Wigglesworthia glossinidia endosymbiont of Glossina morsitans morsitans (Yale colony): one gene and its partner. The protein of the gene in region 2 interacts with the protein of the main gene of each other region in a pairwise test. Links are inferred from orthologs where the notes say so. Each region holds a gene or a part of one and is shown on either strand. Other genes may lie near its edges.

The links.
Region 1: the proteins of dnaQ (region 2) and WIGMOR_RS02865 interact in binary tests that used the Escherichia coli proteins (3 or more experiments, as listed by UniProt). The link is inferred for Wigglesworthia glossinidia endosymbiont of Glossina morsitans morsitans (Yale colony) from one-to-one orthologs.

The regions. Positions count from the first base shown.
Region 1 is NC_016893.1:580,382-591,367, reverse strand. What follows is about bases 1-2,851. They hold WIGMOR_RS02865 (DNA polymerase III subunit theta), read left to right. Parts: upstream 1-1,239; coding sequence 1,240-1,464; downstream 1,465-2,851. Other genes in these bases: gpmA (2,3-diphosphoglycerate-dependent phosphoglycerate mutase), read left to right, coding at 2,824-2,851; WIGMOR_RS02860 (D-alanine--D-alanine ligase family protein), read right to left, coding at 1,475-2,572; ftnA (non-heme ferritin), read right to left, coding at 678-1,172; rsmH (16S rRNA (cytosine(1402)-N(4))-methyltransferase RsmH), read right to left, coding at 1-450. Outside these bases: more of gpmA, read left to right, coding at 2,852-3,522; WIGMOR_RS02850 (SmdB family multidrug efflux ABC transporter permease/ATP-binding protein), read right to left, coding at 3,552-5,306; WIGMOR_RS02845 (ABC transporter transmembrane domain-containing protein), read right to left, coding at 5,320-7,065; WIGMOR_RS02840 (DEAD/DEAH box helicase), read right to left, coding at 7,299-9,044; pnp (polyribonucleotide nucleotidyltransferase), read right to left, coding at 9,167-10,986. UniProt on the Escherichia coli protein: DNA polymerase III is a complex, multichain enzyme responsible for most of the replicative synthesis in bacteria. This DNA polymerase also exhibits 3' to 5' exonuclease activity. The exact function of the theta subunit is unknown.
Region 2 is NC_016893.1:65,034-78,851, reverse strand. The notes cover bases 447-3,324. They hold dnaQ (DNA polymerase III subunit epsilon), read right to left. Parts: upstream 2,320-3,324; coding sequence 1,573-2,319; downstream 447-1,572. Other genes in these bases: gloB (hydroxyacylglutathione hydrolase), read left to right, coding at 3,148-3,324; rnhA (ribonuclease HI), read left to right, coding at 2,364-2,828; rsmD (16S rRNA (guanine(966)-N(2))-methyltransferase RsmD), read left to right, coding at 960-1,535; ftsY (signal recognition particle-docking protein FtsY), read right to left, coding at 447-789. In the rest of the region: more of ftsY, read right to left, coding at 1-446; more of gloB, read left to right, coding at 3,325-3,897; glucans biosynthesis glucosyltransferase MdoH, read left to right, coding at 4,383-6,887; oxygen-dependent tRNA uridine(34) hydroxylase TrhO, read left to right, coding at 7,002-7,919; WIGMOR_RS00345 (FliC/FljB family flagellin), read right to left, coding at 7,984-9,249; flagellar filament capping protein FliD, read left to right, coding at 9,495-11,000; flagellar export chaperone FliS, read left to right, coding at 11,029-11,421; flagellar hook-basal body complex protein FliE, read right to left, coding at 11,474-11,794; flagellar basal-body MS-ring/collar protein FliF, read left to right, coding at 12,062-13,756; flagellar motor switch protein FliG, read left to right, coding at 13,743-13,818. UniProt on the Escherichia coli protein: DNA polymerase III is a complex, multichain enzyme responsible for most of the replicative synthesis in bacteria. The epsilon subunit contain the editing function and is a proofreading 3'-5' exonuclease.

The DNA of each region.
Region 1 (10,986 bases), 510 kb from region 2 along the record:
AAAATTTTTTAATACAAAATAAATTTCTGATAATTTTGCACGGTTTATCCAATCTGCTGCAGATATTCCGTGCATGTTATTCATACGCATATCTAATGGACCATCTTGTAAAAATGAAAATCCTCTATTTTTATCGTCAATTTGGAAAGAAGAAATCCCAAAATCAAACAAAATTCCATTAACTTTTCCAATAAGATTATATTTTTTTGCATATTGTGTAATTGATGAAAAATTTCCGTGAATAACTTTAATTCTAGGATCTTGGAGGTTGCTTGCTATTTTTATAGCAAGTGGATCTCGATCAATAACGATTATTTGACCTTGAGAATTTAATTTAGATAAAATTTTTTTTGTATGACCCCCTCCTCCAAAAGTTGCATCAATATATGTTCCGCTTGGAATAATATTAATTACATGAATTACTTCATTTAACATTACTGGTATGTGCATATCTCTTTTATAATAACTATTATAAATAATAATATCAGTTAAATACGAATATTTTTATTTAAAAAAATTTATTCTTGAAATAAACAATTAAATTTTAAATTTAATTTTTTTAAAAACACTAATTAGCTGTTAAAAATAAATCTTATAATTAAGATTGCATTTTTTAAATGAAATATTGATACGCTAATTTTTTAATAATATTTAAAAATTATATTTTAATATAACAATTACACTTTTCGAATTTCTTTTAAACTTTGATCAATAAAATATAATCCATGCATATCAGAATTTATCAGCTCTATTCGATCTAAAATAGATTTAAACATTCTTTCTTCTTCATATTGTTCTGAAACGTACCATTTTAAAAAATGAAAAGTTCGATAATCTTGAATTTCTGTTGCATAATGTGATATTTTATGAATTCTTTTACTAATCATTTTTTCGTGGTCATAAGAAAATTGAATGATATCTTTGAAAGATGGGAAATGTTCTGGAGGTGCATCGATAGCTCCTATTCTAGGCGTACTGTCTGAATCATTTAAATAGTCAAATAAACGATACATATGATTCATTTCTTCGTTAGATTGTTGTTTAAAAAATTTACACCCTTCTAATAATTTATTATTATTGCACCAAACACTCATTTGAAGATATAAGTTAGATGAAAATAACTCAAGATTAAGTTGTTTATTTAAATGTGCTATCATTTCTTTTTGAATCATAATTTGAGCATCCTGTATTTTAATAAATTTGTTTTAATTTACACTAAAAATTAATAATAATATATATATGAAAAAAATAACATTTAATATATCTGAAATTTCTAATTTAGAAAAAGAAAAAATTATTTCTGATTTGGCAGCTTCCGGGATTGCTTTCCAAGAAAGGCACAATATGTCTGTCCTAGTGCAAAAAATTGCAAATAAGCAACCCGAACATTTATTGTCGTATTTTTATAAAAGACTAGATCATTATAGAGCAATTGCAAAAAAAATTAAAAGGTCTTTTTTATAATAAAACAAAATTAAAAATTTTTTAAATATTTTTTTTTATAAAATAATTTATTTTTGTTTTTAGCTAAAGTTAATTCGATTAATTTATTAATTAATGAAGAAAAATTAACTCCTGAAGCCTCCCATAATTTAGAATACATGCTATTTTCAGTGAATCCGGGTATCGTATTAATTTCATTTAAAATGATTTCTTCTTTTTTTGTTATAAAAAAATCTATACGAGCCATAATGCTACATTCTAGCATTAAAAATACTTTTTTAGCTATTTGACGAATATTATTTGATAAATTATTTGAAATGTTTGCTGGAATAATTAATTTACTATCCTTGATGTATTTGGCTTGAAAGTCATAAAATTTATTTTTATGTTGAATTTCACCACATATACTAGTAACGGGTTGTTCGTTGCCTAAAATTCCAACTTCTATTTCTCGACCAGAAATTAAAGGCTCAATAAGTATCTTATTATCATAAAAAAAAGAATTTTTTATTGATTTTTTTAATTCAAAAAAATTTGATGCTAAATTTACACCGATCGAAGATCCTTGTGTAGCTGGTTTGACAATACATGGAAAACCAATTTTTTTTATAATTTTTGAATATTTTATTTTTTTATATTTTTTTTGATTTTTTATAGTAATTGAAGGTGTTACAAGAATATTGAAAGTTTTTAAAATACGTTTTGTCATGTCTTTGTCCATACATATACTTGATCCTAAAACTCCAGAACCTACGTAGGGTACATTTAAAACATTATAAAATCCTTGAAAACTACCATTTTCTCCTTTTTCACCATGTAAAACTGAAAAAATTAAGTCTACTTGCAACGTTTTTTTATTACTTAAATTTAAAAACTTAAATTTCCACTTCCCTGGTATGACTGCTATATATCCAGTAGCTGGACCTAATTGTATACGATTCATGTCATTTGGATATAAAACATATTTTTTATGTGTTCTTATTCCTAATTTTCCATTTTTTTCAACACCAATTAAAATAAGATGATATTTATTTTTATCAATAGATTGAATAACATTAATTGATGATTTTAATGATATTTGATGTTCTGAAGATTCTCCTCCAAAAAAAATAGCAATGTTTATTTTCATTTTATTCTAATCTTTATTAAAGATATTATGATAGTGCACATTTTAAAAAATTTATAAAATGTATGTAATACAATAATTTTTTTTATATGCTTGTATTTTTTAAATAATATTATATTATCAGTTTAATTAAAAATTTTTAAGTGATATATTTATAATTTAATACACACTAGTATTATTGTAATGTATATAAATTAAAAGATCTCAAAATATTAATTATATTGCAGAAATTTACTAATTAAGGAAATATTTACATGTCTATAATTAAATTGGTTTTGATGCGTCATGGAAGAAGTATATGGAACGATCAAGATCGTTTTACTGGATGGACAGATATTGAATTATCTGAAAAAGGCGAAAAAGAAGTAAAATATGCAGGAGAAGTATTAAGATCTTTTGGGTATTTATTTGATTTTGCTTATACATCTTTATTAAAAAGAGCTATTCATAGTTTATGGATTCTTTTACAAGAAATAGATCAATCTTGGATTCCAATAGAAAAATCTTGGAGATTAAACGAAAGACATTACGGAGCTTTACAAGGATTTAGCAAAAATGAAATTAAAACAAAATATGGCAGTGCACAATTAAAAGAATGGCGTCGTGGATTTTTAAGTATCCCTCCGAAATTAAACACAAATGACATACGATTTCCAGGAAATGATCCGCGATATCTTCGTTTAAAACTTTCTGGTCAACTTCCTACTACAGAAAGCTTAAAATCTACAATTGATCGTATTATACCGTATTGGAAAAAAAAAATTTTCCCCAAATTAAAAAATAAGAATAAATTAATTATTGTTGCACATGGAAATTCTATTCGAGCAATTATGAAATTATTAGATAATCTTGACGAAAAACAAATAACCCAGTTAAATGTGCCCACTGGAGTACCATTAATATACGAATTTGATAAAAATGTATGTCCTAAAAAGCACTATTTTTTGTTTTAAAAAGTAATAATTTAAAATATAAAAAAATTTTAGTATGTATAAGAAAAATTTTTATCATATTTTTGAATATAGTACATTTGATAATATTTTCCTTTCGATCTTAATAACGATTGATGAGTACCTTTTTCAATAATTTTACCATGATGGAGCACTAAAATTTGATCAGCATTTAATATAGTACTTAATCGATGTGCAATTACGATTAAAGTAGTAGTATTTTTTATTTTATACAAAATATAATTAATTTTTTGTTCTATATCTGCATCTATATTTGCGGTAGCTTCATCAAGTATCAATATACTTGGTTCAGAAACTAATACTCTTACAAAAGATAGTAATTGCTTTTGCCCCATAGATAATCTATTGCCGTATTCATCTAACTTAGAAAAAATGCCTTTTGGAAAAGAATTGATAAAAGAAATTAAATCTAAACTAGATAAAATAGACCAAACTTTTTTTTCACTAATATTTCTGCCAAGTACAATATTATCGTAAATTGTTTTTGCCATAAAACAAGGTTCCTGTTGTACCATAGCAATACTATTTCTCATAGAATACTTAGACAACGTTTTTATTGATCTATTATCTATTAATATATGTCCTTCTTGAATTGGATAATGACCCATTATTAAATTTGCTAAAGTAGTTTTTCCGCTGCCTGTTTTACCTACTAATGCTAAAAAACTTTTTTCTGGTATTGAAAAAGATATTTGATTTAGTATAGGATTCTTATGATAGGAAAAAGTTAAATTTTTTACTTCAACTTTACCTTGAAGAATTTTTCGATGATCATTGCCATAACGTTGTATAGGGCAATCTAATAAATAAAAAATTCTTTCTCCTGAAGCGATAGATTGTTGTAAAATAGATTGTTGAGCAGCTAGTTCTATTAAAGGTTCGCTTAATCTACCAAGATAATTAATAAATGTATATAAAATACCAACCCCCATGATTTTAGAGGTATTTAATCCAAAAAATAATAATATTATACAGAGAATTAACGAAAACAATAAACTTAACAAAGGACGAAGTAAAAATCCTTCTAACTTTAAATTTTTCATTCTTACTTGAAAATGCTCATAACCCAGGATATATAATTTTTCTCTAAATCTTTTTTGTTGTTGAAATTGCTGTATAATACTCATATTTTGAATAACTTCGTTGAAAAAGTTATTAATGTTTGCAACACAAGTCCGTAATTTTCTAAAAATTGGTATGCTATAATATTGATATAAACGCATTATATAAAATAAAATTGGAAATAAAAAAAATAAAATACATCCTAATTTAAAATTTAATATTAGAATAGCTATAAACATACTCCCAACTAATGCTATATTTTTTAGTAGTGACGATATAAAATGTGTAAACAAGTCTTTAATAACTTCCGTATCGTTAACAACAATCGAAATTAATTTACCAGTAGATTGGGCATCAAACCAAGATAAAGGCTGTTTAAGTAAAGTACGCATTATCTCAATCCTGATTGTTTTAACAATGCTAAGAGATATCGTACTAAATAAAAACATTTGATGATATCTTAAAATAGCTGATAAAAATTGAAAACTTATAAAAGTTAAAATTAAAACTACTATAATATGCGAAGAAATTTGAATTTCACTAAAAAAACAATCAATAAAATAACTAATAATTATTGGTCCCGAAATTTCCATAATAGAAGAAGTCCACAACAATATGCATATTAAGAAAATTTTTTTTCGAAATGGAAAAGCATAGCGTAGTAATCTTTTTAAAGGATGAAGAGTATAATTTTTTTTACACATCGTATGAAGCTTCCTAATTTTTGTTTAGTGTATTGCTATATTTAAATTTTTGATACTTATACATTTTAGAATACCATCCTTTTTCTTTAACAAGCATATTATGACTTCCACGCTGTTTAATCATACCGTTTTGCAATACTAAAATTTCTGAAGCTTCTTTCAAAAGAGATAGTTGATGCGTACTAATAATCAAAATTTGATAATTCTTTATCTTTTTAATATTTTTTATTATGTTATATCGCGTATAATTATCTACAGAAGAAAATGCATCATCTAAAATTAATATTTCTGAAGGAAATAATAATGCTCGTGCAATTGCAATACGTTGTTTTTGTCCGCCCGAAAGCATCACACCTTGATCTCCAATTTTTGTATGATAACTTTTTGGAAAGCTTATTATATCCTTATGTATACATGCTAATTTCGCTGCGCATTCAATTTGATTGTGTGTTGCGTTAGGATATCCTAAACAAATATTATTTTTAATACTATCTGAGAATAAAAACGGGGCTTGATCAACAAAAGAAATCAAGCTTCTCCATTCATCTAAAATTATAGAATTTAGAGGTAAATTATGAAACAATATCTTACCTTCATACACATCAAAATTTCTTAATATTAAAGAAATTAATGTACTTTTTCCTGATCCAGTTGGACCACATAATCCAACATAACTTTTTGGTTTAATATTAATTTTAATATTTTTTAAAATTATCTGATTATTAGTAGGATAAAAAAATTTATTAATTGAAATTAATATGTTTCCTTTACGACTTGGTAAAGAAATTTTGCCGTCCGTAAATGTTTCTGTATTCAAATAAGTGTAAATTCTATTATATGCTACATTTCCTCTTTCAACAATATTAAATGTCCAAGCAAATGCTAACATAGGCCAAATCATTAAACCAAGATACATAATAAAACTAGTTAATTCTCCTATAGTAATAATATTTTTATGAATTAAATAAATTCCTCCGGAAACTGCTAATAAATTAGATAATCCTACCGATAAATAGATTACTGGATCAAATTTAGCATCTATTTTAGAGGAATGTATATTTTTGATATGAGATTTTTTAATAGAACTAATAAAAAAATTAAATTGATATTTTTCAGATCCAAATGATTTTATTGTACGTATATTTTTAAGATTTTCATGTATTACACTATTTAATTGAGAAAAAGCATTTTGCGCAATACAAAAACTGTAATATAATTTTTTACCGAATCCATTGATACATAACACCATGAATGGCATAGGAATTAATGAAAAAAATGCAAGATACATATTAATTTTAATACTCATGATTAACATTACAGAGAATCCAAGAACTAAAGAATCAACTAGTGTTAGTACTCCTTCTCCAACAGCATAAACGATCTTATCGACATCATTAATAGCTCTAGTAATTAGATCGCCTGTTTTATTTTTTAAATAAAAAATTTTTTTTTGTTTACTTAAAATAAGATAAAATTGATCACGTAAATCTAATGCTAATCGATATGCAGAGCCAAACAATATTATTCGCCAAATATAACGTAAATAATATACCAAAATAGATGAACTGATAATTCCACAAATTAATATTAATAAACCTTTCGTTGTGGAACGTAAATTAATTACATTATCTACAATGATTCCTACTAACCAAGGAGAAATTAATTTTAATATCGAAATAATAATTAATAATAATATTGATAAAATATATTTTTTCCACTCACGCTTAAAAAACCAACTTAATTTTAAAAATAATTTCACAATTAATTTCCAAATGTGTATAAATTAAAATTTATATAAAATTAATATTTTAGTATAATTATACTGTAATTAATCAAATTAGTCTTATAATATTATACTAGATAAAACATTATAATTAATAATTTAATTATTTATTTTAACTAATGAATAATTCATATAAATTTTTAATTTTATCAAGATTTTATTTGATACAATATTATTTATGTCAAATAGTAAAGGTATTTAAAATTAAATTAATATTGTTTGCTCGAAGATATTTTACTTTGATTTTTGATGAATTTTGAAATACGATGTGGATATTGGGAATATGTATTTTTTGATATATAATTTTTAGATTTTTGATTTTTATGAATTAATTTTATTTTTAAAGATTTATGAAAAGTTGATGTATTGGTTAATAACCGAATTGCATCTTTAGATAAACTAGTTGATAATTCTATTACGGAATAATCAAAAAATAATTTTATATGTTTAATAAATTTTTTGCTGATTTTTCCTATATTAATCATCAATTCGAAGATATTTTGAACAAATATTGAATCTTTTTTTCCAAGATTAAGACGATAAAAATAATTTGAATGTAATGATTTAAGATGAGATTTTTCATGTTTTTTGATTTTTAATTTTTTTCTATAATTTAAATTTAAAATTTTTTTATCTTCAGATAGTATTAGAGGTTTATTTTTTTGTATTAATTTGAGTAAAATAGTTGCTATTACTTTAGTATCGGAAACATCTATAATACGCATTATTTTCAATAATAAATGATTATATTTCTCTAGATCTCGATATTTTATTTGTTCTTGAATTTTTTTAGATAAATTATTTAAACGTTTTTCAACTAAATCTTTTGTTTTAGGTAATGAAATTTCTGTAATTTTTAATTTTGTACAACGTTTAATGCTATAAAGTATTTTTTTTTCTCTATTTTCTAAAAATAATAATGCTTTTCCTGTCCTACCAGCACGACCGGTTCTTCCAATACGATGTATATACGCTTCGGAATCTAATGGGGCGTCATAATTAATTACTAAATTAACGTGTTCAACGTCTAATCCTCTAGAAGCTATATCTGTAGCAACTAAAACATCTAATTTCTTAATTTTAAATTTGTTTAATGTATTTTCTCGAAGTAATTGGTTCATATCTCCGTTTAAAGCAGAACTATTGTATCCATTTCTTTCTAAAATTTCAGAAATTTCTAAAGTAGCATGTTTAGTACGTACGAAAATAATTACTGCTTCAAAATTTTCCATTTCTAAAAATCGTAAAAGTGCATCTATTTTTCTTATTTTATAAGCTATCCAATAATATTGTTGAATATCTGGTTGTGTATTAATATTACATTGGATTCGAATTTCTTTCGGTGATTGCATGAAACGACGTGCTATTTTGTTAATTGCTTGTGGCATAGTTGCTGAAAAAAGCACAGTTTGATGTTGTTTTGAAGTTTTCGATAGTATATTTTCTACATCTTCAATAAATCCCATTCTTAACATTTCATCAGCTTCATCTAAAATACAACTAGTAATTTTAGATAAATTTAAATATTTTTTATTTAATAAGTCTAAAATTCGACCGGGTGTTCCAACAATAATTTGAGGTAATTTTTTTATTTTTTTTAATTGAGTTTCATAACTTTGACCTCCATATAATGCAATAATATAAATATTTTTTGTATGTTTTGATAAATTAGAACATGCAAATTTTATTTGTAATGCCAATTCTCTTGTAGGAGTAAGAATTAGTATTTGTGGAAAATTATATTGTGATCTAATGTTATTTAATAAAGGTAAAAAAAAAGCAGCTGTTTTTCCACTACCAGTTTGTGCAACTCCTAACACATCGTGTCCTTTTAAAAGATGCGGTATGCAAGCTTCCTGAATAGGAGAAGGACGTATATAACCGAGATCATGTAACGATTTTAAAATTTCATTATTTAATCCAAGCTCAGAAAAAGAAATTTGTTTTTTATACATGCGTTAATGTGACCTCTCTCGATTAAATATTTTAATAGTTTTAATGCGATACAGATGTTTAATTTTTAAATATTTTTGTGAAAATTAGTAGCGATAAATTTAAATTTTATTTTTTTTAAAATTTATATTTTCATTGTTAAACGTATTCTGCCGTATCTATCTATTTCTACTACTTTTACAGAAACTTTTTGGCCTAATTTTAGATGCTTTGAAATATCGTTGATTTTATGATGCGAAATTTGTGAAATGTGAATCAATCCTTCTTTTCCATTGCTTAAGCTTGCAAAAGCACCAAAATTAACGATACGCGTAATTTTTGCAAGATAAGTTTGATGTATCTTAGTTTCGTCGGTAATGTTCTGTATTTCTTTTAAGGCTTTTTGAGCGTTTTCTGCATTATTTGAAATTACTTTTACTGTGCCATCATCTTCTATTTCAATCGCAGATTGAGTTTTTTCTGTTAACATTCGAATTACTGAACCGCCTTTTCCGATAACATTTTTGATTTTTTCGGGATTAATGTTAATTTTATAGATTCTTGGTGCAAAAACAGAAATTTCATTTTTAGGTTCTTTAATGCATTTATTCATAGCATGTAGAATATGTATTCTTGCTTCTCTAGCTCGATACAAAGCTTCTTTTAATATTTCTGAAGTTATTTCTTCTATTTTAATATCCATTTGTAATGCTGTAATTCCTTCTGTATTGCCAGCTACTTTAAAATCCATATCCCCTAAAAAATCTTCATCGCCTAAAATATCTGATAAAATAACAAATTCATTTTTTTCTTTAATTAATCCCATTGCAATTCCTGCAATAGAACTTTTAATGGGTACTCCTGCATCCATTAATGCTAGAGACGCTGCACATACCGATGCCATAGATGAAGATCCATTAGATTCTGTAATTTCTGATACTATCCGTACGGTATAGGGAAAAGCACTTGAATTTGGCATTACAGCCATTAAGCTACGTTTGGCTAATTTTCCGTGACCTATTTCTCGGCGCTTTGGGGAACCAATTATTCCAATTTCTCCTACGCAATATGGAGGAAAATTATAATGAAACAAAAACCTATCTGTTCGATCTCCTATTAATTCATCTATATTTTGAGCATCTCTTTCAGTACCTAATGTTACTATAGATAGTGATTGTGTTTCTCCTCGCGTAAAAATGGCAGATCCGTGAGTTCTTTTTAAAATGCCTATCTGAATATTTAAATCTCTAATTACGTTATTTTTACGTCCATCGATACGTGGTTTTCCGGATAAAATTCTATTTCGAACAATTTCACGTTCTATGTTTTTAATTACAAATTCTACTTGTTCTATATTAGCGTTGTTGTTATTTTCTATTAAATTGTTAAAAATTTTATTTTTAATATCTGCGATTTTTTCAGATCTTTTTTTCTTTTCAGAAATTAAATATGCTTCTTTTAATTCTTTACGAAAGTTATTACTAATATACTCTTGTAGTTCGAGATCTATATTTTTTAGTTTATCCCATTCGCACTTAGAACATGAAACTTTTTTTACTAATTCATTAATATTTTTTATTATGATTTGTTGTTTTTTATGTCCATATAACATGGCTTGCAGGATTTGGTCTTCTGTCAATATCTTTGATTCTGATTCTACCATTAAAATTGCATTGGAAGTTCCAGAAATTACCATATTTAACTTACTATTCATTAGTTCAGTAGTAGTAGGATTTAAAATATATTCTTCATTTATGTATCCTATCCTAGCTGCTCCTAGAGGGCCTTTAAAAGGTAACCCGGATAAGCTTAGTGCTGCAGAAACACCGATCATTGATGCAATATCTGGATTTATTTCTGGATTGACCGATAAAACCGTGGCTATTATTTGAACGTCATGAAAAAAATTTTTTGGGAATAAAGGACGTATAGGTCTGTCAATTAATCTTGATACTAATATTTCAT
Region 2 (13,818 bases):
GATAATGTTGTTAAAAATTTTTACCTGATTTATAGTATTTTGACCGGTATGTGCATCAATAGCGATCATAGTTTCATGCGGAGCTGTAAAATCTAATTTTTTAATAACTTGTACTATTTTTTTAAGTTCTTTCATTAAATTAATTTTATTATGTAATCTTCCTGCAGTATCTATAATTAAAATTTGAATTTTATTTTTTTTGGCATAATTAATTGCCATAAATATTATTGAAGCCGCATCAGATTTATAATAATCATAAATTACTGGAATATCGTATTTATCTCCTAATATTTTTATTTGTTCTATGGCTCCAGCACGAAATGTATCTCCTGCTACTATTACTACTTTTTTTCCTTCTGACTTGTATTTATATGCCATTTTTACAATAGTAGTAGTTTTTCCTACACCATTTACGCCTACCATTAAAATAATAAATGGCATTTTTTTGTTAAAAGTAATTGGTTTTTGCACTTTAATTAGAATATTCAAAATTTCTTTTTTAAGTAAAATATATAATTCATTAGAACATACAATATTTTTTTTTTTATTTTCGATTATTAAACTATCAAGAATTTTTTTTGTAGTTTGTACTCCTAAATCAGAACTTAACAAATGTGTTTCAATTTCATTAAATAATGTTTCATTTATTTGTTTAGATTGAAAAATGTTAGACAATTTTTTGCCAAAATATTTTTGGCTGTTAATTAAGCTTGATTTTATATTGGCAAAAATTTTAGTATTAAATTGTTTCAAAAAATTAGATTTTTTTTCTATATTTGTATTTTTCATTCTTTTTGTTATGTGATAGTTTACTAAAAAATATTAATTAATATATTATACCATTAAAAAATTAGTTAATTTTAATCATTTAATTAAATTTTTAATTAAGTTTAAATCAATAATCTATTTTTAAATAAATATTTAAAATCATAATTAAATAAATAATTATAATCATAAAAATGAACATAAAAAATTTAAATAAACATAAAATTCGTATTATTGGAGGAAAATGGAAAAATACAAAATTTTTAGTACCATTTATTACTGATTTGCGTCCTACTTTAAGTTCGATTCGAGAAACATTGTTTAATTGGCTTGCTCCTGTTGTTCAAGGATCTTTATGTTTAGATTGTTTTTCTGGTACCGGTATATTGGGTAGTGAAGCGTTGTCAAGATATGCCAAATTTGTTTTTTTTATAGAAAAAAATTTATATCTTAATCTAAGATTAATGAAAAAATTAAATGATTTACATGCAAAAAATTTTCGTGTTATCACGACGAATATTTTAATTTGGTTAAAAAAACCACGATTTTCTTTTGATATAGTTTTTATTGATCCTCCATATTTAAATATTAATTTAGTTAATTATGTAGTTTATTTTTTAGAAAAAAATTATTTTTTAAAGCAAAAATCGTGGATTTACATTGAAATAGATCGATCAAATTCAGATCCTATAGTTCCAAAAAGTTGGAAGATATATAGAAAAAAAACTACTAAACGTACTTCTTACTATCTATATAGTAGAGATCTTTGATCTTAAATTAATGTATTTATAAGTTTCGTGAAAATTTTTATTTTTCATCCCATAAACAAAAATTATTTGTATTTTTTATCATTTGAATATATTTTTTATGTGCATGTATTTCTTCTGCATTTGCATAAATTATCGGAGTGCTTGTTTTTATTGTTTTTTTATGATGATTTTTATCAAAAAATTTATAATTTTTTCGTAAAATATTAGCATTCATTTTTTTTGAAAAATTTATGCAAATTTGCCCTCCTGTCATTGACAGATATACATGAGAAAGGATTTCAGCATCTAATAATGCTCCATGCATAGTTCTTTTTGCAGTATTTACACCATATCTCTCGGATAATGCATCCAGATTGTTACGTTTTCCGGGGAATATTTTTCTTGCTAATTTTAATGTATCTGTAACAGTGCAAATTTCTGCAATATTTTGAAGATTATTTTGCATTAATTTAAGTTCGTAATTTATAAATCCTACATCAAAATTAGCATTATGAATTATTAACTCCGACCCTTTGATAAAATTAATAAAATCTAAAGCTATATTAGAAAAAATAGGTTTATCAAATAAGAATTCATCACTAATACCATGTATTTTAAAAGCAGAAATATCTACGGGACGATTGGGTTTTAAATATGTATGAAAACATTGATTGGTGAATCTACGATTAATAATTTCTATTGCTCCAATCTCAATTATTTTATGATTATAATAATGTGGTCCATATTTATTGATTCCAGTTGTTTCAGTATCTAAAACAATTTGTCTATCAATTTGAGTTTGCATATATTAAAAATAATTAAATGTTTTTAAGATATTAATACATTACAATGAAAAAGAAAATTAAAATATTTACAGATGGATCATGTTTAGGGAATCCTGGACCAGGAGGATATGGTATTTTAATATTTGGTGATGGATTATATAAAGAAATTAGTAATGGATATTATTTTACGACTAATAACAGAATGGAATTATTAGCAGCTATCATAGCTTTAGAATCATTAGAAGATATTTATAATATTACTTTGAATACAGACAGTAACTATTTAAGATATGGAATTACAAAATGGATCCAATTTTGGAAACAAAATGATTGGAAAACAAAAAGAAATAAACCTGTAAAAAATATTGATTTATGGAAACAACTTGATTCGCTTATAAAAAAACATCTTGTTCACTGGAATTGGATTAAAGGACATACAAATTACACAGAGCATGACAGGTGTGATTTATTAGCACGTCTTGCTGCTGAAAATCCTAGTACGGTAGATATAAAGTATCGAAAATGTTAAAATTAATATTATATTTTTAATTTCAATATTTAATATTATATTTTTTAGATGCTCAAAGTTTATTCGTATTTTATTGAATAAAATTTATATTGACTAATATAAATTTTAATTTTTTTTAATAAAAATTTTTTTCATGAACGTTATAAATTTTTTATCAAAAATATAATAACGCAATTATGATATAATTCTATGTTAAATAAAAAAAATTTTTTTATTGTATAAAAAAAATTAATTACAATTTATTTTATAAGTTTACTATGCATTAAATAGTATTAAAAATAAATAATGTTATTAATTTCAACTCAACCAGGAAAACTATATGTATCTTACTAAGATTGAATCAAATAAAGATAACTATATTTGGATTTTATATAATGAAAAAAAAGAATGTTTAATTATTGATCCAGGAGAATATAGTTCTGTATATAAGTTATGTGTAAAAAAAAATTTTATACCAATCGCAATATTATTAACGCATCATCATTACGATCATGTTGATGGCGTACAAAAATTGAAAGATATTTTTCAAATTCCTGTATATGGCCCTAAAGAAACAATCTATAACGGTACTACTAAAATAGTAAAAGAAGGAGATAAGTTATTTTTATTAAATCAAATATTTCAGGTATTTAATCTTCCCGGACACACTTTAGGTCATATAGGATTTTATACTACCCCATGGTTTTTTTCTGGTGACACTTTATTTTCTGCAGGATGTGGAAGATTATTTGAAGGAAATGCTTATGATATGTATCTATCAATTAAAAAAATAAATAAGATGCCTCCAAATACACTAATTTGTGCAGGACACGAATATACTTTGCAAAATTTGAATTTTGCGCTTAGTATATTACCTGAAAATGCTGCATTGCTACTTTATAAAAAACATGTCGAAATGCTACGTTTGCATAAAAAACCCACTGTGCCGTCTATATTATATTTAGAACGTCAAATTAACATCTTTTTAAATCCTTACAATTTCAATTTTCAAGGCAAGCTAAAATCTTTATTACTAGAAGAAGAATGGTATATTTTTAAAACTCTTAGAGAAATGAAAAATAATTTTTGAAATATTTACATGAAATAACGATTAAAAAAGTATATAATCAATTTTTTTATGTATAAAATATATACTTGATTTATTTTATTAAACTAATAAATATGCTTCAATCAAAAATAAATTTTTAGTTTTCAAAATGAAAATAAAATAATTCTGAAAAAATTTTTAAAATATTTAAATATAAGTAAATTTCATATTAAAGATCTTCTGCCTTTTAAAATTAATAAACTAAATTGTAGTAAAATTACTATATTTATTATTATATAATGAACTATGATATGTTTCAATAAATTTATATATTTGATATAAATCAATTATATTTAATATATTTAATTTTTTCAAATGAATTTATAAAATTTTTCAAAGATATCTTATAAAGATCAAAAATTTATCATTATGAATAATTAAAAATTATTTTAAATTTTAATACATATAAAAATTGAAATTTTAATTTATATTAATTTTAAACTAAAATAATTAGACGAGATTTTACTTTGCTTAATACAAGTTATATAAAACTTTTAAAGTGTTCAAATAAAAAAATTGATATTTTAACTCACAAGATATACAAATACACTTATAAACGATTATTTTACATACATCGTGCTTTAATCGAAAATAAAAATAAAAAATATAATATGTTTTGTTGGAAAGATATCACGATGTCATCTGTAAAAAAACGTCTTAAATTAGCTTGGCCAAAAATTATAAATTTTCCAAAAATAATGATAAAAGATTCCAATAATCGTCCATTAATCCGATCTACACCTAAAGTAAATCGTTCTAGTATTGCTCCAACACCATGGATAATTAATTCTTACATATTAATTTTTAAACAACTTTTTAATAAAAAAAAAATTTTTCAATTTATTTTTAAGAATAAAAAAAAGTGTAATTTAGAAAAATGGAGAATTGTAGGTATTGCAAGAAGATATATATTTTTACTTTTAATTTTAATACAAACTACGATAGCATCATACAAGTTAAATAGTATTTTATTACACCAAAATTTATCTTGTATAAATTTAATTCATAACTTCAATTATAGTTTTTTAAAATATTCTGAAAAAATTATCTTATATACATTACATACTACAATATTATTACTATTTTTTGTTTTATTTTTTTGGGTTTCAGCTAGTTTTTGGACTGCATTTATGGGATTTATTCAATTAAGTGTAAAAAATGATAAATTTAATATTTCTAACAATCATATTAAAAAAAAATTAAATCATCACCACCGAACTGCGATTTTAATGCCGATTTGTAATGAAAATGTTGAACGTGTATTTGCAGGTTTAAAAGCTACTTATGAATCTATTATAGCTACTGGAAAAATTAAATTTTTTGATATATATATATTAAGCGATAGTTACAATCCAGATATTTGTGTTTCAGAACAAAAGTCTTGGATAGAATTATGTGAAGAAACCAAGGGATTTAATAATATTTTTTACCGACGTCGTCATAGACGTATAAAACAAAAAAGTGGAAATATTGATGATTTTTGCCGCAGATGGGGTAAAAAATACTCATATATGGTTATTTTAGATGCAGATAGTGTCATGAGCGGAAATTGTCTTATTCATCTTGTCAAATTAATGGAATCAAATCCTAAAGCAGGAATTATCCAAAGTATTCCAAAAACTTCAGGCATGAATACTTTATACGCACGTTATCATCAGTTTGCAACACAAGTATATACTCCTTTATTTACAGCTGGAATGCATTTTTGGCAATTAGGAGAATCACATTATTGGGGACATAACGCTATTATTCGAATTCAACCATTTATGAAAAATTGTATTCTCGCCCCCCTTCCTGGAAGCGGAATTTTGTCTGGATCAATTTTATCACATGATTTTGTTGAAGCCGCTCTAATGCGTCGTGCCGGGTGGGGAGTATGGATTGCATATGATATACCTGGGAGTTATGAAGAGCCACCACCTAACTTATTAGATGAATTAAAACGAGATCGCAGATGGTGTTACGGAAATTTAATGAATTTTAGATTATTTCTAGTTAGAGGATTGCATCCAGTGCATAGAATAGTATTTTTAACTGGAGTGATGTCGTATTTATCAGCGCCGCTTTGGTTTGCATTTTTAATTTTATCTACAATATTACAAATAATATATAATATTAAATTTCAATATATTTCTGCAATAAACTCTTATTTTCATTTTTTTCCTTATTGGTATTTAAAAATAGCTACAGAACTATTTTTTGTAACTTTATTTTTGTTATTTTTACCAAAGTTATTTAGTATAACGTTAATAATTTCCAAAAATTCAAAACCATTTGGAGGTGCTAAATGTTTTATATTATCAATATTATTAGAAATAATATTTTCTATGTTTTTTACTCCGATTAAAATGGTATGTCATACATTTTTTATTTTTAGTGCATGTATTGGACGTCCAATAACGTGGAAATCGCCAAAACGTAACAACGAAATCACGAGTTGGCGTGATGCTTTCAAGCATCATTTATCGCAAGTATTAATTGGAATTTTTTGGACCTTAGGATTAATTTTTTATATTAATTTTAAATATTTATTTTGGTTCATTCCTATTCTTAGTGCGTTGATTATGTCGCCATTAATTTCTGTTTATTCAAGTTATTCGACTATAGGTTTATTTTTAAAAAAATTGAATTTATTTCTAATTCCTGAAGAATATTTACCACCAAAAGAACTAGTGAATACTAAAAAATATTTTAAAATTAATCAATCAAGATTATTAAAAAATGGTTTTTTTCAAGCTATTATACATCCTGCGTATAATGCACTTGCTATAACATTTGCAAATTCACGACACAATCATTCTGAATTAATTGAAATCAACAGACAAAAGTATTTAAATATTATTTTTTTAAAAGGAATTAAAAATCTCGATATTTTTGAACGCTTATTTATATTGAATGATCCTGTAATTTTAAGTAAGTTACATTTTTTAATTTGGTTACAATCCAAAAAAAATTTACTTAAATCAAAATAATTACATTAATTTTATCGAAAATTTAATTTTTATGTAATTTGAAATAAATTTATGCTTGATTTATAATTTTGAAATACAATTTTTTATATAAAAATTTTAATTGTTTAAATCTTTATGAAAAACATTAATATAAAATCTAGTTTAACTTTTAAAGAAAAGAAAACAATATCTTTTTACCGATATTTCCACATTCAAAATCCAAAAAAATTACAATTAATATTACTGAATAAATTAAAAGAGTTAAAAATCTTGGGAAGAATTTATATTGCTCAAGAAGGCATTAACGCGCAGATTTATATATATAAAAAATATATATATATATTAAAAAATTTTTTATATGAATTAAATCCAATTTTTAAAAATGTAAAATTTAATTTTTCGACTGACGATCATTCAATATCTTTTTATAAATTACAAGTAAAAGTTAGACCTCATATTGTAAATGATGGTATTAAAAATTTTAAATTTAATGTAGAAAAATTAGGCAAATGTATATCAGTGAAACAATTTAACACTATGTCTAATAGCAAAAATTGCTTAATTGTAGATGTAAGAAATAATTATGAATATGAAATAGGACATTTTGAAAATTCAATACATGTGCCTGCACAAACTTTTAGAAACCAATTAACAAACATGACTAGGGCGCTCAAAAATTATCAGCATAAAAAGATTGTTTTATATTGTACAGGAGGTATTAGATGCGAAAAAGCGAGCGCATGGTTAATACAAAATAATTTCGAACATGTATTTTTTTTAAAAGGCGGTATTATAAATTATATTAATTATATGAGAAAAAAAAAATATGCTGTAAAATTTTTAGGTAAAATGTTTGTATTTGATGCACGTCTGTTTGAAAATACTAATATAAATATAGTATCTTATTGTCATCAGTGTAAAATTAATCAATCTTATTTACATAAAAATTGCGCAAGAAAAAAATGTAATGTACTTTTTCTTCAGTGTAAAATTTGCAACGAAAAGTTTAAAGAATTTTGTTCTTCGTATTGTTATAATAATGAGTTTTTTTGATTTATTTATTTTCTGAAAATATATGGCCCCGAAATATATAGGACCATATATTTGTTTTATTTCTCTATCTTAATAGAGCTAAAATATTTTGAGGAACCGCATTAGCTTGTGCTAAAACTGCTGTACCTGCTTGTTGTAGAATGTTAGCGCGATTCATGTTAGATACTTCTGTGGCAAAATCTGCATCTAAAATATTTGATCTTGACTGTGTCAAATTTGCTATTGTAGTACTTAAACTATTAATTACGGAACCTAATCGATTTTGAGTTGCTCCTAAAGATCCTCGTATATCGTCTATTTTTGCGATAGCATCATCTATTTCTTTTAATGGGTCCATGGTTAAAAGTGTTTCGAAATCTAGTTCGGAACCTGATTTTACTTTTCCTTCGTAATTAATAATAGCTTCGTGATAGATTTCTTTATCTCCTTCTTGTTTGTGTATAAGATACTGTTGAATACCATCTTTCATATAAGATTTTAATGTTTCTCCTACTGCAAGCGTTTTTGGATCAATTTCTACTGTTATTTGAGCTGTTTTTACTGACTTAGGTATTTCAGTTAATTCGGCTGGGGAAGATGAGTTGTACTGTGCTACTCCCGTATTTGATATTTCTACTTTATAGTATTCATTGCCGTCAATTTGTTTAAAGAAATATTCGCCGCCTGATTCATATAATTGGCGTTTAATGTTCTTTTTACTTTCTGGAGTGCTAGAATCTAATATTTTTTTTGCTTCTATTCCTATCTTAGCACTTGTAACAGCATTTTCGTCTATGTCAGAAGCGTACAGAGCATCTGAATTTACATTAAAATCTTTAACGTGCAGAGATTCTGTATCCAATTTAAATAGATCGATGTTAACTACTTGTCCGTCATTTGCTCCAATTTGAACGCTAAGTCGTTGATTTTGACTAAGAATTTTCATTCCATTAAATTCTGTTTGTTCCGCTAAGCGATCAATTTCGCTAAGACGTTTCTTTATTTCGTCTTGAATTGATTTTTTATCTGCTTTAGAAACTGATGCAGTAGACTTAATTTGTACAGTCAAACGTCGAATAGCATGCATGTTTTCATTAATTTCGTTAATAGCTCCCTCTGCAGTTTGAGCAACTGCAATACCGTCATTTGCATTTCTTGCTGCTTGACCGAGACCATTAATAAGCGAAGTAAATCTATTGCTAATAGCTTGCCCGGCAGCATCATCTTTGGAGCTATTAATTCTTAAACCGGAAGAAAGTCTTTGAATTGCCGTGTTAAGAGATGTCTGAGACTTGTTTAAATTATTTTGAGCAGTTATAGATAGCATGTTAGTATTAATTACATGAGACATATACGGTTTCCCTCGTTTTATGCGAAGTTCTGTTGAATATATTTAAGAACACGATAAAAGATATCGGCTCGGATTAACAAAGCTTTAAAAAATATAGTAATTTACAAGTTTAAATTTTGTGTTACTAATGAGATTTTCGCATTTTTTTATATGCCTAGAGCTTTTATATTTATATGTCAAAATAAACTTTTTTTAAAATTCACCGATATATTTCTTTTAAAAAGAAAAAATATCAGAGGATTTAAATGACAAACATATCCATGTTAGGTATTGGATCTAAAGGTGCTACGTCTGAACTTATGCAAAGGTTAATAGAAATTGAAAACTTGAAATTAAAACCTTTACAAAATGAGAAAGAAATAATAAAAAATAAAATAAGTGCATGGGGAAAAATTTGTTATTCATTACAAAATATTCTGCAGAAATCTTCTACTATTAATTCAAGATCTTTTTCTTCCTTTCAAAGCAGTAAAAATGAATGTTTTTCTACATCTGGCGGTCAATCCGAAAGCTCACATGAAGTAAGTGTCGTGCAACTAGCAAAAAATCACACATTATCCTTATTTTTAAAACAAAAGAAAAACACGATCTTAGGAAATTCAGAAAATATACGTTATTTAAATATCGTTCAGGGAAACAAACAAAATCAAACTAATAAAAAAGTTCGGATAAAACTTAATCGAAATAATACAACTTTAGAAAATATATCCAAAGCAATAAATAAATCCAACTTAAATATTCATTCTGAAATTAAAAAAATTAACTTTAACGAAAACTGTTTGTTAATAAGTTCAGATATATTAGGTACAAATGGACAACTTGCAATTAATGTTGACGGAGATGATAAACTAGATCAAATTTTACGTTTTCCTAACAAAAATGTAGAAAATCTAGAAAAAAATCAAAACGAAACAACTTATACACAAATGCGAGAGAATCAAAAAGCACAATGTTCTATTCTAGAAGTAGATGGAATTAAATACTATCGCGAAAGCAATATTATTACAGATGCTCTAAAAAATGTTACATTCAATTTAATTAAAACATCAAAAAAAGATGAATCCAAAAAATTTTTCGAAAAAGAAACTGTAAGATTTTTTAAAGATAAAAATTTTGTATTGAAAAATATAAAAGAATTTGTTACCTGCTTTAATACATTTATAGATCAAACATCAGAATTTAGGAAGTTGAAACTTGAAAACAGTCATAATTCTTATCTAAATAAGCAATCTAAAGATCATATGACGCAAAGTTCTATTTTGTTTGGAAATAGCTTGTTAACAAATTTAATTTCCAAATTAAGACAATGTACAAGAATAAATTATTGTGACTATAAACAAACTAATATTACATCATTGATAGATGTAGGAATAGCAATAGATCAGAAATCTGGAAAATTAATTTTAAATCAAGAAAAATTAAATTCTAATACTGAAAAGAACTGGTTAAATATGCAAGATTTTTTTCTTGGGAAAAAAAATCAAATAGGATTTATTTCAAATATATCTCAATTAATTCAAGAATATATTAACAATACAAAGTTAAACAAATCAGGAATTATCGAATCTGAACTTCAAGATTTAAAATTGAAAAATAAAGCAGTAATTAAAAATATCAATCGTACTGAAACTATGATTCGTAATAGAATTAATTTATACCAATTACAATTTCAAAAATTAGATGTATTTTTAACTAAAACTGATGCTATTAGTAAACAAATCGATATAATTTTGTCTTCTCATAAAACGTAAAGTATTTGATATCTGAACGGAGTATGATATGTATCAAAACAAACATGCTATTAATATGTATAAAAAATCGAATCTTTTTTCTTTAAAGGACAAGATCCTAAACGCTAATCCTAAAGAGCTAATTGATATTGTTTTCGATATATTACATTCGGAACTTAGAAAATCAATTTTTTTAATAAAAAACAATCAAATTTCTATGAAGGGAGAATCGATATCATATTCTATTTCTATGATCGAATCTGTTCTTATACCTGCGCTGCATAATGACGAAAATTTTATGCTTGCTCAAAACTTAAAGTCTTTATATATATATTGTATTCGTGTCTTACTAGAGGCAAATTTAAATAATGATGTTAAAAAAATAAAGCATGTAAACGATTTATTGAGAAAAGTATCTTCTGCTTGGAAGTTAATTAAATAAAAAATTAGTGTTTTAAAAAAATTAAAAATTTTACTCACAATTAAAATATAGTTTATATGTTCATGTTCATAATTTCCTGATAAGCTCCGACTAATTTGTTAGTGACTTGAATTCCAAAATTTAAAGCTATTGCGGCTTTTTGCATTTCAAGCATAACGTCATTAATGCCAACATTTTGATATCCTAGTTCAAATTTTTTTGATATATCTTCCGATTGTACTTCTAAAGTATTAATTTTTTTTATACTTTCTCTGAAAATGTTTAGGAATTCTGAATCCTGAGAAATTTTGCTTATATTTATCTTTGGATTCAAATCAAATTTTATTGCGTTCATTTTGTTTATTATTGGATTTTCATCAAAATCTATTTTCATCTAAATAATTACCTTTTCATTAAAATTTAGTTATTTTATATTTCAATAAAATTTTAAATATATGTTGCTTTAGTGTTTAATAATAACTTAAATAATAATATTCAAATCCAAAAAATTAAGGTTGAAAGAACTGCTTTATTTTCCTATCAATAGATTTTTTATATGTGAAACTGTTAATTATTAAGCAAAAATAACACAAAATTTAAATTACAATAAATTTTAGAAAAAAAATATTGAATTAAATAAATTGCATTTTAGGGAAATTAAATGAATGTTTTGGCTACAGATATAAAAAACAAATCGACTGAATATTTCACTGATTTTTTTAAAAAAATTTTTAATAATCCAAAATACTTTCTTTTAATTTCTGGAATTTTCGGAATTACTTTAATCGCAGCACTAGTCATATGGATACAATCTCCAGATTATCAAGTATTATATAGTAATATTAGCGATCAAGATGGAGGAGAAATTATAGCAGAATTATCTTCCGCAAATATTCCATACAAATTTTCATATGGAAACGGAGCTATTATGATTCCTGCAGACCAAGTATATAAAACTAGGTTAATGCTTGCTCAAAAAAATTTGCCGAAAAGAGGTTCAGTAGGATTTGAAATTTTAGATGATTCTAAATTTGGAATGAGCCAATTTAATGAACAAATTAATTATCAAAGAGCATTAGAAGGAGAAATTGCACGCACAATAGAAACAATTAATTCTATTCAATATGCACGTGTTCATATAGCTATTCCAAAAAATTCTGTTTTTGTAAAAGATAAACAATCAGCAAAAGCTTCCATTACGCTTACATTATATCCAGGAAGAATGCTCGATGATAATCAAATTCAAGCAATCACATGGTTAGTTTCAGGTACTGTTCCTAATTTACCAGCAAATAATATTATTTTAGTTGATAATCACGGAAAGTTACTTACTCGACCGGAAAATAAAGAAATCAGCAGTAACGTAGTACAATTACAATATATTCGAGAAATTGAATCAGAATATCGCAGAAGAATTGAAGCTATTTTGACTCCAATAGTAGGAATCAATAACATCCGCGCAGAAGTCACTGCTCAAATAGATTTTACTAAAATCGAACAAACTTTAGAACAGCATAAACCAAATACTGATCCTAAAGACATGACTATTCGAAGTCAACAAATTACAGAAAATAAAAATTTTGGAAACATTCCAGAAGGAATCCCAGGAGCATTAAGCAACCAACCATCACAACCATCATCTGCTATGATCGAAGATTCTGAATATGAAAATAATAAAACTGACTCAAAATCACTTTCTGAAAATTCATCTAACAATTCTGAAAGATCAAGTAGTATTCAAAATGAAAAAACAATTAATTACGAAATAGATCGTAAAATTACTCATAATCAATTTTCTTCTGGAACTTTAAAAAAGTTATCTGTTGCTGTGTTGATAAATAATCGAACTAACCTTGATGGTAATCAAATAAAGTTAAATGCACAAGAGATGCAAGATATATACGCTTTAGTACGAGAAGCCATGGGGTATTCAGAAAATAGAGGAGATACAGTAAATATTGTAAATATGAATTTCGTCGATAATCAAAACGAATTATCACGTCTTTATTTTTGGGAAAATCCGCGTTTACAAAATATTATTTTCAGTATTTTTAAGTATATAATATCTTTTATTGCAATCTGGTTTGCTTGGAATAAATTTATGAAAATGTGGAAACAGCAACAAGAAAATCAACAAAATATGATGAAAAAAATAAATTTGCAACAAAAAGATAATATCCCTTCAGAAGAAGAAAAAATGCAAATAAAAAATCAAAAAAATATAGAAAATAATAATAATTTAATAGAAAATAATATTAAAGAACTAAAAGAAATTGCTGAAAAACAACCAAAATTAGTAGCAAAAATTTTAAGTCAATGGATTAAAAAAGAACACAAAAACTATGAATTTAAATAAAAATAGCGCAATTATTATGTTAACTCTCGGAGAAAAAAGAGCATCATCGGTATTTAAATATT